3 regions of the Micromonospora sp. WMMA2032 genome follow, and region 1 is predicted to be linked to each of the others. Evidence: riboswitches for the same ligand, from Rfam matches in the RefSeq annotation. Region 1 holds a riboswitch; each other region holds the start of a gene.
What was found. Region 1 has a riboswitch for cyclic di-AMP ahead of CO540_RS16750 (hypothetical protein). Riboswitches for the same ligand answer to the same signal wherever they lie in the genome.
Positions count from the first base shown of each region.

Region 2: it holds a riboswitch for cyclic di-AMP, as region 1 does, so the genes downstream of both, CO540_RS03125 (transglycosylase family protein) here and CO540_RS16750 (hypothetical protein) in region 1, are expected to answer to the same signal.
Region 3: it holds a riboswitch for cyclic di-AMP, as region 1 does, so the genes downstream of both, CO540_RS27060 (hypothetical protein) here and CO540_RS16750 (hypothetical protein) in region 1, are expected to answer to the same signal.

Region 1 is NZ_CP024052.1:3,675,267-3,679,178, reverse strand. Features, by position in the region: gene CO540_RS16760 (helix-turn-helix domain-containing protein) at 1-228, opposite strand, end outside; gene CO540_RS16755 (carbonic anhydrase) at 397-1,050, shown strand; gene CO540_RS16750 (hypothetical protein) at 1,111-2,136, opposite strand; cyclic di-AMP (ydaO/yuaA leader) riboswitch at 2,141-2,271, opposite strand; gene CO540_RS16745 (YibE/F family protein) at 2,426-3,715, opposite strand; gene CO540_RS16740 (SHOCT domain-containing protein) at 3,859-3,912, opposite strand, start outside.
Region 2 is NZ_CP024052.1:684,172-688,083, reverse strand. Features, by position in the region: gene CO540_RS03135 (M4 family metallopeptidase) at 1-780, shown strand, start outside; gene CO540_RS03130 (YbaB/EbfC family nucleoid-associated protein) at 847-1,296, opposite strand; gene CO540_RS03125 (transglycosylase family protein) at 1,468-2,091, opposite strand; cyclic di-AMP (ydaO/yuaA leader) riboswitch at 2,095-2,260, opposite strand; gene CO540_RS03120 (LLM class flavin-dependent oxidoreductase) at 2,477-3,912, shown strand, end outside.
Region 3 is NZ_CP024052.1:5,807,274-5,811,185, reverse strand. Features, by position in the region: gene CO540_RS27070 (AAA family ATPase) at 1-542, shown strand, start outside; gene CO540_RS27065 (cation diffusion facilitator family transporter) at 619-1,533, shown strand; cyclic di-AMP (ydaO/yuaA leader) riboswitch at 1,678-1,808, shown strand; gene CO540_RS27060 (hypothetical protein) at 1,813-2,886, shown strand; gene CO540_RS27055 (DUF2269 domain-containing protein) at 2,966-3,466, shown strand; gene CO540_RS27050 (SRPBCC family protein) at 3,468-3,912, opposite strand, start outside.

The DNA.
Region 1 (3,912 bases):
GTATTCGTTGCGCCGGCCCACCCGGGTGCGGCGGAGGTAACCACCGGCCTCCAGGTCGGCGACGATGGCCTGGGCCGCCCGCTCGGTGACACCCACCTCGTCGGCCACGTCCCGCAGGCGCGCGGTGGGGTTGCGCGCGATGGCCAGCAGGACGTGCCCGTGATTGGTGAGGAAGGTCCAGTTCTTGCGGCTCCCGTCCTCGGCCGGTGTGGTCGCCATGGTGGTCATCGTATGGCTCCTTCCGTCGTCGCCCCGACCCGGCACGGTCGACGAGGGTGACGTATGAAATGCGTATCACGAAATCTTGACGTGCCATGGGTCGCGTGTGACGGTGGGTCGCGGGGCCGACACCGCCGCCGGCCGGCCTGACGGCTCCGCGAGGACGAGGTGAGCAGCATGATCCCGACCACCCCCGACGAGGCACTCGCCGAACTGCGTGCCGGTAACCACCGGTTCGTCACCGGTGTGCCGCAGCACCCGAACCAGGACGCCGGGCACCGGGCGGCGGTGGCCGACGGTCAGCACCCGTTCGCGGTGATCGTCGGGTGCTCCGACTCGCGACTCGCCGCCGAGATCATCTTCGACCGCGGCCTCGGTGACCTCTTCGTGGTGCGCACCGCCGGCCACACCGCCGGCCCGGAGGTGCTGGGCAGCGTGGAGTACGCGGTCACCGTGCTCGGCACGCCGCTCGTGGTGGTGCTCGGCCACGACTCGTGCGGCGCGGTCCAGGCGGCCCGCGAGGCGGTCCGCACCGGCTCCGCCCCGGCCGGACACCTGGGCGCGGTGGTGGACGCCGTCTCACCCAGCCTGCTCCGGGCCGGTCGCCAGGGCGTCGAGGATCTCGACGGCATCATCGACGTGCACATCGCCCAGACGGTGGAGACCCTGCTGGCCCGCTCCTCGGTGCTCGCCGCGAAGGTGGCCGGCGGGGCCTGCGCGGTGGTCGGCATGTCGTACCGGCTCAGTGGCGGCGAGGTCCGGACGGTGGCGCAGTCGCCGGCCCCGCTGCCGTCACCGGCCGCGTCGGCGGACGCGGCGCTCGCCGGCTGACCGGGAAACGGATACGCGAAAGGGGCCGCCCACGGGCGGCCCCTTTGTCGTACGCGCGCGTCAGAGCAGCGACATGTGCACGTGGTCGGTGTGGTTGGAGGGCCCGCTGTAGGAACTCCAGCCGGTCGCCGGGAACCAGATCTGCCGGTTCCAGATCACGTAGTAGATGCCCAGCCGGTCGGCGTTGCGGATGAGGAAGGCGGCCACCTCGTTGCCGTACCGGCGGGTGTCGTTGTTGTGCCACGGTGCGAAGCCGCTGTTCTGCAACGACCAGTCGCACGCCTTGCCCTTGGGGTGCTCCCACGGCCCGCCGGGGCGGTAGCAGCCCACGAAGCGGTTGAACCCGGCGCGCTTGACCTCCTTGTACGCGTGCAGGGTGCGCGGCGTGACGCAGCCCGAGGTGGTCGGGTCGTTCTCACTGCACGACTCGGACTTCCACCCGCCGTCGGCGGTGCGGCCGGGGCCGATCTTGGCAACCGGCGAGGTGGCCGAGACCAGGCCACCGGTGAAGTCCAGCCCGCCGACCAGCTTCAGCGCCTTCTGCGCCTCGACCTTCTCGCGGGCCATCGCGTTCGCCTGCTTCTCCTGCTCCCGCACCTCGGCGTCGAGCGCGATCTTGGCCCGCTCGGCGCGGCCCTTCACCTCGTTGATGGCGGCGAGTCGCTGCGCGTTGAACAGGTTCAGCTCGTCGAGGGCGCTGGCCCGCTGGACGAACGAGTCGGGGGAGTCGCTCTCCAGCAGCATCGCCATGGCGCCGACGCGACCGGTCCGGTAGGACTGTGCCGCGATCTCGCTCACCTGCGGGCTGAGCGCGTCGAGCTGGTTCTGCGCCGCCTTCACCTCCAGCGCGAGCTGGAGCTGCCGCTTGCGGGACGTGTCCAACTTCGACTTGGCCTGGAGGTAGGCGCGGTTGGCGGCGGTGACGGCCTCGCTGATCAGCGGTGGGTCGTCGTCCTCCGAGTGGCCCGAGGGGTTCGGGGCGGCGGTGCCGGGGGCCGCCGAGGCCGGCGTCGGCCCGGCCAGCACGGCAAGAGCGGCGAGCACGGCCACCACGGGTGTCAGCCAGCGGCGCAGGGGTGCCGTCACAGTGTTCCCTTCCGTCGACCGCCGACCGGGTTAGCTGACGGGTTCGGGACGGAAGCGGCCCCTTCCGCTGGCGCGGATTCACCCCATGTACCTGGTTCCCCGGCTCGCCCGGAGGCGATTGGGCGGCGGCACCGCAGGCGCCGGTGCGCGCCTTCGGCGGTGACCGGCAGCGAGGTTACCCGAGACCACTCCCGGGGATCTACGTCCGGAAGCCGACCAATCGCGAGAATTCGCCACCGCCCAGCGTGACCAGCATCGCGTTTGGAATCGGCCGTCACGCTGCGCAGTGTCACCATGCGGCCTCCGTGCTCCTGCCCCCGCCGGACCGGCCCTCGCCGAGCGCCTCCCACGCGTCCTCCCGGGGCGACGGCGGCCGGGGCGTCGCGGGTCCGGCGGCCCGCCCGGCGCGACCGGCGGTGGTCACGACCGCGGCCAGCGCGGTGGTCAGCGGTACGGCGGCGATCAGGCCGAGCGTGGCCACCGCGCTACGGACGATCTCCTGGGCGAGGAACTCGCTGGTGAGCAGCTGACCCACCGGGCGGGAGTCGGCGACCAGCAGGAGCAGCAGCGGCAGCGAGGCGCCCGCGTACGCCAGCACGATGGTGTTGACGGTGGACGCGATGTGCGCCCGGCCCACCCGGGTGGCCGCCCGGTAGAGCTGCCGTCGGGACAGCCCCGGGTTGGCGTGCGCCAGCTCGGTGACGGTGGCCGCCTGGGTGACGGTGACGTCGTCCAGCACGCCGAGCGAACCGATGATGATGCCGGCCAGCAGCAGTCCGTGCAGGTCCACGTCACCCTGGAACATCGACAGCGTGGTGGCGTCCTCGCTGCCGAAGCCGGTCAGGTGGGTGGCGGCGGTGGCCACCGTGCCCAGCACTCCGGTGATCACCAGGCTGCCGAGCGTGCCCAGCACCGCCACCGACGTCTGCGCGGTGATCCCGTGGGTCAGGTAGAGCACCACGAACATGATCAGTGCGGCGCCGACGATCGCCACCAGCAGCGGCGACTGCCCGGCGCCGATGCCGGGGAGCACGAAGCCGAGCAGGATGGCGAAGCTGGCCACCAGCCCGCCCAGCGCGGCCAGCCCGCGCCAGCGGCCGAACGCCACGATCGCGGCGGCGAAGAGGGCCACCAGCCAGATCAGCGGCGTACCGCGCTGGTGCTCGGCGATGTTGTAGGTCTTCACCGACGGGTCGCCCGGGTCGACCAGCTCGACCAGGATCACCTCGTCACCGACCGCGACCCGGGGCGCGCCGGGTCCGGTGGGGACCGGCGTCTCGACCTGCCGGCCCGCGTCCGGCCCCTGCTCGGCGGCGACGGTCACGGTGCCGCAGGGGCCGCCGGTGTCGCCCTCGGGCGACTCGGGCGTGGGCGGGCAGGGCTCGGTCACCACCCGGGTCACCGTGCCGTGGTAGCGCGGCACGTCCGCGCCGCCGTCCACCGGGTCGCGGTCCGCCCGGGGCCAGAGCACCAGCGCCGCGATCACGGTGAGCACGAAGAGCGGCACCACGGTGGCGATCAGGAGCCGGCGTACGCCCGGCGGCGCGGCGGCTGCGGGACGGGTGTGATCGGCGCCCACGGCGTCTCTCCCAACGGTCGCGGCGGAACCGGGTCACCGGACCGGTCGGGTCACCGGGGCCGGCGCGGACGCGTGGGGATCACGCCCGGGTCGTCGCCCGGCCATGGTATCCAGGGCGGCCCGCGCCGCCGGTGGACGCCGGATCAGGCCAGGCCGGCGCGTCGACGTCGGTAGTCGTCCTCGTCGATCTCGCCGCG
Region 2 (3,912 bases), 3.0 Mb from region 1:
CTGCTGGCCAACGGCAGCAGCCCGACCAACGGGCAGCCGTCCAGCTCGACCTGCAACGGCAGCAGCGTGACCGGCCTGGGGATCCAGAAGGCCATCAAGATCATGTACAACGCGATGCTGCTGAAGACCTCGTCCTCGTCGTACCTGAAGTACCGCACCTGGACGCTGCAGGCCGCGAAGAACCTCTACCCGGGCAGCTGCGCCGAGTTCGACGCGGTCAAGGCGGCCTGGAACGCGGTCAGCGTGCCGGCCCAGTCCGGTGACCCGACGTGCGCCGGCGGCACCCCGACGCCGACGCCGACCACCACGACCACCCCGCCGTCGGGCGGCTGCTCCGGCAACAAGCTGGCCAACCCCGGCTTCGAGTCGGGCACCGTGAACTGGACCGCCTCGTCCGGCGTCATCACCACGGACAGCGGCCAGGCCGCGCACGGCGGCTCGTACAAGGCGTGGCTCGACGGCTACGGCTCGTCGCACACCGACACCCTGAGCCAGTCGGTGACCGTTCCGGCCGGCTGCCGCGCGACGCTGAGCTTCTGGCTGCACATCGACAGCGCGGAGTCGACCACGACCACCGCGTACGACAAGCTCACCGTCAAGGCCGGCAGCACCACGCTGGCGACCTACTCCAACCTGAACAAGGCCACCGGCTACGTGCAGCGATCCTTCGACGTCTCGTCGCTGGCCGGCACCACGGCGACCATCTCGTTCAGCGGCGTGGAGGACAGCTCCCTGCAGACGTCCTTCGTCGTCGACGACACCGCGGTCACCCTGAGCTGACCGTAGGGCGAGCGGCCGGTCGTCGTCCTCCGGGCGGCCGGCCGCTTCGTCGCGTCGGCAGGCCGGTCAGGCCGGGCGGCCGGCCCGGGACGCGGCGCCCCGGTCACGTGGGATCCGCGCGGCCACCTCGTGCATCGCGCGGCTGAACAGCTCCGCCTGGTCGGGCAGGCCGCCGAGGCGGGCCGCCAGGGCGTCGGCGTCGGCCCGGGCCGAGTCGCTGACCCGGGCGTCCAGCTCGGCCAGCGCGGCGTTGACGGCGGCGACGACGTGTCCGCAGAGGACCTCCAGCGGCTCGCCGGCCAGGTCCGGGTCGACGGCGACCGAGTCCAGTCGGCCACCCTGGACGGCGACCGCCCGGACGCGGCCGTCGGCCGCGGCGCCCTCGGCCCGGAGCAACTCGCCCGGCTCGCCGTCGGGGTGCACGCCGGCCCGGGACCGCATCGCCGCGAGCGCCTGCTGCGTCCGGCTCAGGAGCTCGTCGAGGCTCGCGGCGGCCGAGAACGGGTCGATGGTCATATCCGCGCTTTCTTCACGTCTTAGCCGAGCATCGTGACCATAGCAACCGGCACCGACGGAGCACGGTCACCGGCCGGCCCCGCCCGCAAGCGAGCAGGTCGGGCGCCGCGCGTCCGGCGTGTCGCGCGACCGCGAACGCCCGGCCGGAGCCCCGGCCGGGCGTTCGGCGGCTCAGCGCAGGCGCAGTCGCTGACCCGGGAAGATCAGGCCCGGATCGTCGCCGACGACAGCGCGGTTGCGCTCGTGCAGCGCCCGCCAACCCCCGGCGACGTGCGCCGCGACGGCGATGCCGGAGAGCGTGTCGCCGGAGCGCACCCGGTAGGTGCCGGCGCCGCCCCGCCCGGCCGGTCGGCCCACAGTGGACCTCGTCGTGGTGGGCCGGTCGGTGGCCTTCCTCGGCGCGGGACGGTCCGCCTTCCTCGGCGCGGCACGGTCGGCCGCCTTCTTCGGGGACGAGCCCGATCCGCCCTTGCGGCCACAGACCGGCCAGGCGCCGATGCCCTGCCCGTCCAGGACCCGCTCGGCGACGGCGATCTGCTCCGACCGGCTGGCCAGGTCCGCCCGGGCGGCGTACTTCTTCCCGCCGTGGCCGCTCCAGGTGCCGCGCGAGAACTGGAGCCCGCCGTAGTAGCCGTTGCCGGTGTTGATGTGCCAGTTGCCGCCGGACTCGCACCGCGCGACGGCGTCCCAGTTGACACCGGAGGCGCTCGCCGGGACGGCCGGAGCGAACAGGACCGCGGCGCCGGCCAGGACCACACCGACGGCGGTACGACGGGCTGCGTATGCAGTTGCCATGGGGATTCCTCCACGCCGACGAGGTGAGCTGTCGGGTTCGGGCCGAGGAGCCCGGCCGCCGCTGGCGGCTTCACCCCGAGGTGACGTGCACCGAGGAACGTTGGGTCCCCCGCTCCCGCCGAGGTTCGGTTACCGCCGGGCCGGCGGCGGGATTAGGCGTTACCGGCCCGTGGTGTCCACGACTGCGGACGCCACCGACGCTAAGGACGAATCCGGGCGATCGCCCACTTCTTGGGATGTTCGTCACCCAGGCGGGCGACCGGGCACGCGGCACGCGGCGACGTGGTAGCGGGACGTCCGGGCCGGATCCGGACGCCCCGCCCGGACGCCCCGGCCCCGGGCTACCGTGGGCGGGACCGGCAAGATCGCACGAGGAGCGGCACGGATGACCGAGCACGGACACGAGCTGGCCTTCGGCGGCTTCCTCACCCCCACCGCCGGACGGCCGGACCAGGTGGTGGCCCTCGCCTCGCTCTGCGAGCAGGTCGGGCTGGACCTGGTCACCTTCCAGGACCACCCCTACCAGCCGGGTTTCCTGGACACGTGGACGCTGATGTCGTACGTGGCCGCCGCCACCGACCGGATCGGACTGGCCGGCAACGTGCTCAACCTGCCGCTGCGCCAACCGGTGGTGCTCGCCCGCAGCGTGGCCAGCCTGGACCTGCTCACCGGCGGCCGGGTCGAGCTGGGGTTGGGCGCGGGCGCGTTCTGGGACGCGATCGAGGCGGCCGGCGGGCGGCGACTCTCCCCCGGCGCGGCGGTCGACGCGCTCGACGAGGCGATCCAGGTCATCCGGGAGGTCTGGGGCACCGACCGACGCGGGATGATCCGCGTCGCCGGGGAGCACTACCGGGTGGTCGGCGCGAAGCGCGGACCGGCGCCGGCCCATCCGGTGGGCATCTGGGTGGGCGCGTACAAGCCGCGCATGCTGCGCCTGGTCGGTCGCGCCGCGGACGGCTGGCTGCCGTCGCTGGCCTACCTGCCGAAGGGGCCCGACGAGCTGCCCGCGCTCAACGCGCTGGTCGACGAGGGCGCGCGGGCCGCCGGGCGGGACCCCGGCGAGATCCGCCGGATGCTCAACGTGACCGGCAGTTTCACCCGCGCGTCCACGGGGTTCCTGGCCGGGCCGCCGCGGCGGTGGGTGGAGGACCTGGCCGGGCTGACCCTGGAGCACGGCATCACCACCTTCGTCCTGGGCAGTGACGAGCCGCGCGCCATCCAGCTCTTCGCCCAGGAGGTGGCGCCGGCGGTCCGGGAGCTGGTCGCGGCCGAGCGCACCACGCCGGGCAGCGGCGCCCGCGCCGTGGCGCGGGAGCAGGCCGCCGGCGGCGTCCCGACCACCCTCGCGGTCACCCCCACGCCCGACCCGGGGGTACGCCTGAGCGCCCGCCGCCTCTGGGACGAGTCGACCCGTCCGACCGCCCCGCCGGCGCCGGCCGGGCACGTCTACCCGGCCCACGCGCAGGCCGCGGGGCAACATCTGGTGGACGTGCACGACCACCTGCGCCGGGAGCTGGCCCAGGTGCGGGACCTGCTGGAACAGGTCACCCGGGGCGCGGTCTCGCCGGGCGGGGCGCGGGCCGCGCTGAACGAGATGACCCTGCGGCAGAACAACTGGACGCTGGGCGCGTACTGCGCGGCGTACTGCACCGTGGTGACCCAGCACCACGGCCTGGAGGACGCCTCGGTCTTCCCGCACCTGCGCCGCGCCGACGCCGGGCTGGCGGCGGTGCTGGACCGGCTGGAGGAGGAGCACGTGGTGATCCACGGCGTGGTGGAGGGTGTCGACCGGGCGCTGGTGGAGCTGATCGGCCGGCCGGG
Region 3 (3,912 bases), 2.1 Mb from region 1:
CGGTGGTCGGCGACCCGGCGCAGACCGCCTGGACCGGCGACCCGCAGGAGCTGGACCGGGCCCGCGACCAGGCGCTGGGCCGGCGTAAGCGGCACCGCTACGAGCTGACCACCAACTACCGCAACTCGGCGGAGATCTTCGCGGTGGCGGCGGCGGAGATCCGCCGGCTGTATCCGGACCTGACGCTGCCCGACGCGGTGCGTTCCACCGGCGTGCCGCCGGTCGAGCGTACGGTGCCCGCCGCCGAGCTGCCGGCGAGCACCGTCGAGGCGGCCCGGGTCCTGCTGGGCGAGGTGGAGGGCACCGTCGGCGTGATCACGCCGGTGCCGCGCCGGGACGAGGTGGCCGGCTGGCTGGACGGCCTCGGCGCCGGCCGGCTCCAGGTCGTGACCAGCCTGCAGGCCAAGGGCATGGAGTACGACGGCGTGGTGCTGGTCGCGCCGAGCGAGATCCGGGCCGACCCCGGCTCGGGGGTGCGCACGCTCTACGTCGCGTTGTCCCGGGCCACCCAGCGCCTCACCACGCTCGACCCGACCGGGTGATCCACCCTCACTTGCACACATAGCGATGTGAACATACATTGGGCCTGGCCGGGGTGCGGGAGGGAAGGGTGTGTGCGTGGGCGCAGGTCATGACCACAGCGGTGCGGTGACCAACGCGGCGCACCGCCACCGGGGCCGGCTCTGGGCGGCGTTCGCGCTGCTCACCGCCCTCATGCTGGTCGAGGCGGTGGCCGCCTTCGCGACCGGTTCGCTCGCGCTGCTCTCCGACGCCGGGCACATGTTCACCGACGTGCTCGGCATCGGCATGGCGCTGGCCGCGATCACCGCCACCCGGCGCGCCACCACCGATCCGCAGCGCACGTTCGGCCTCTACCGGCTGGAGGTCCTCGCGGCGCTGGCGAACGCGGTGCTGCTCGGCGCGGTCGCGGTCTACGTCCTGGTCGAGGCGGTACGCCGGTTCGGCGACCCGCCGGAGGTGCTGGCCGGCCCGATGCTCGTGGTGGCGGTGCTCGGCCTGCTCGCCAACGTCGGCGCCTTCGCGCTGCTGCGCTCCGGGGCGCAGGAGAGCATCAACCTGCGCGGCGCGTACCTGGAGGTGCTCGGCGACCTGCTCGGCTCGCTCGGGGTGATCGGCGCCGCGCTGGTCATCGCGGTCACCGACTGGTGGTGGGCCGATCCGCTGGTGGCCGTGGCGATCGGTCTGTTCATCCTGCCCCGCACCTGGCGGCTCGGCCGGGCGGCGGTGCGCATCCTGGTGCAGGCCGCGCCGGAACACCTCCAGGTGACCGCGGTGCACGACCGACTGGCCGCCGTGCCGGGCGTTGCGGAGGTGCACGACCTGCACGTCTGGACGCTGACCTCGGGCATGGAGGTGGCCTCGGCGCACCTGACCACCGATCCCGGCGCCGAGGTCGCCACCGTGCTGGCCGCCGCCCGGGCCGCCCTGCACGAGGACTTCTCGATCGATCACGCCACGTTGCAGATCGAACCCGGAGCGTCGGCCGGAGCGTGCGGCCCGACCGAGTGGTAATTAGGGCAAACTTAAATCTCGGCCGCTATTGTGGCGTAATGCCGGCTTTGCCGGGATCACCGCTCCGGGCCACGGAGCCGACCCCGGGCAACGCCGGTAGGCTCGGTCGCGGCCACACCGCGGGGCGCCACCCCGGCGCCGGTGGAGCGGCCGTCGCCTAATCGCCCGCAGGGCGAGCCGGGGAACCACGTACGTGGGGTGCATCCGCGTCAGCGGTAGGGATCTTCCGTCCCGAACCCGTCAGCTAACCCGGTCGGCGGTTGACGGAAGGACATGTGAATGCCCCCAGTGGCACCTGTACGACGGACGGCCGCCCGGATGGCGGCCCTGCTCGTCGCGATGCTGACCCTCGGCGTCGTGACCGTGCCGGCCTCCCCCGCCGCGGCGACGTGGTCGGCCTCCCCGACCGGCCTGCGCGCCGCCCCCGGCGGTGACGACGAGGGCGGCACGCCGGAACTGCGCGCCCAGCTCGACGCGGCCAGCAAGGGCTGGCTGGAGGCCAAGGCCGCGCTGAGCCGGTCGGTGGCCCGGCAGAAGCAGCTCACCGAGCGACTCGACGCGGTCGGCGCCGAACTGGCCGTACGCGACGCCAAGGTCGGCGAGATCGCCGAGGTGGCCTACCGCACCGGCCGGATGGGCACCGCCGCGGCCCTGCTCGGCAGCAGCAGCCCGGAGGGCTTCATGGACCGGGCGGCCGCGCTGGAGCAGGTCGCCGCGCACGAGGACCGGACGCTGCGCGACCTCATCACCACCCGGGACGAGGCGACCCGGACCCGCGCCGCGCTCGACGGCGAGATCCGGGAGCAGCGCAAGCAGGTCACGGTGATGGCCAAGCGCAAGCAGCAAGCCGAGCGAGCGCTGGAGGTGGCGAACGACCGGCCGTCCGCCGGCAGCGGCGGCGTCCGGGGCACCTCGACGGCGAACGCGACGCCGGCCAAGCGCAACTCCGACGGCTCCTGGCCGGCGGAGTCGTGCAGCGTCAACGACCCGACGCCGGCCGACGGCTGCATCACCCCGCGCACCCTGCACGCGCTGCAACAGGCCAAGGCGGCCGGCTTCACCCGGTACGTCTCCTGCCACCGGCCCAGCGGGTCCGGCGAGCACCCGAAGGGACGCGCCTGCGACTTCGCCGCCCAGAAGGACGGCTTCGGCGGGGTGGCCAGCGGCGGCGACAAGACGTACGGCAACAACCTGGCCGCGTACTTCGTGCGCAACGCCGACCCGCTCGCCGTGCTCTACGTGATCTGGTTCAAGCAGATCTGGCTGCCCAGCAGCGGCTGGAAGTCGTACAGCGGCGGCAACGGCGACCCGTCCAGCGACCACACCAACCACGTGCACCTGTCGGTCTACTGAGCACTACGCTCCCCGACGTACCCCGGGTGTCGTCGCGCGGCCCACGACGCGGGCCGCGCGACGGCCGACGATCGGTGGCATGAGACGACTCTCCCCCGCCGGACGCAAGGCGCTGCTCACCGCGCACCTGGTCACCTCGCTCGGCTGGCTCGGCGCCGACCTGGGGCTGCTCGCGCTCGGCGTGGCCGGGCTGCGCGGCGCCGACCCGGAGGTCGTCTACCCCGCGGCGGCGTTGCTGGTCACCTGGCTGTTCGCGCCGCTGAGCGTCGCGGTCTGGCTGATCGGGGTGACCAGCGCGCTGCTCACCCCGTGGGGGCTGCTGCGGTGGCGGTGGGTGCTGGTGAAGTTCGTGCTCACCACCGTGATGCTCGGGCTGGTGCTGCTCCTGCTGACGCCCCGGGTCCGGCACCTCGGCGCGCTGGCCGGCGCGGCCGACGCGCACCTGCGGATCGACCTGGTGGTGCCGCCCGCCGTCTCCACCACGCTGCTGCTCGTGGCCACCGTGCTGTCCACCTGGAAGCCGTGGGGGCGGCTGCGCCCGCCCGCCCGCCGGCCGGTCCCGGCGGGGCGGGCCGGCTGAGTCAGGCCGGCCGGCCCTCCAGGGTCGCGCCCAGACGGGCCGCGAGGCCCAGGTGGGCGGCGCGGGCCTGGCGGAACGCGTAGCCGAACAGCGGGGCCGGCGCGGTGAGAGTGATCTCCACGTCGATCCGCACCACGCCGTCGGGCTCGTCGCGCAGCCGGGTGTGGTTGCGGACCGTCGTCGCCGGCTGCTGCCGGGCCACGGTGACCACCTCGTCCTCGGTGGCGACCAGCACGTCCGCCTGGTAGGTCACCGGGAAGTGCAGCGGGCCCAGCTCCAGCCGGTCGGTGATCGCATAGCTGGCCAGCGCTCCGGGCCGCGACGGCACCTGCCGGACCCGCACGATCAGCGGATGCAGCTCGCCCTGCCGGCTCAGGTCGCCGAGCAGGGCCACCGCGTCCGCCCGGGTGCACCGGGCCTGCACGGTGTAGCTGAAGCTGTCGCTG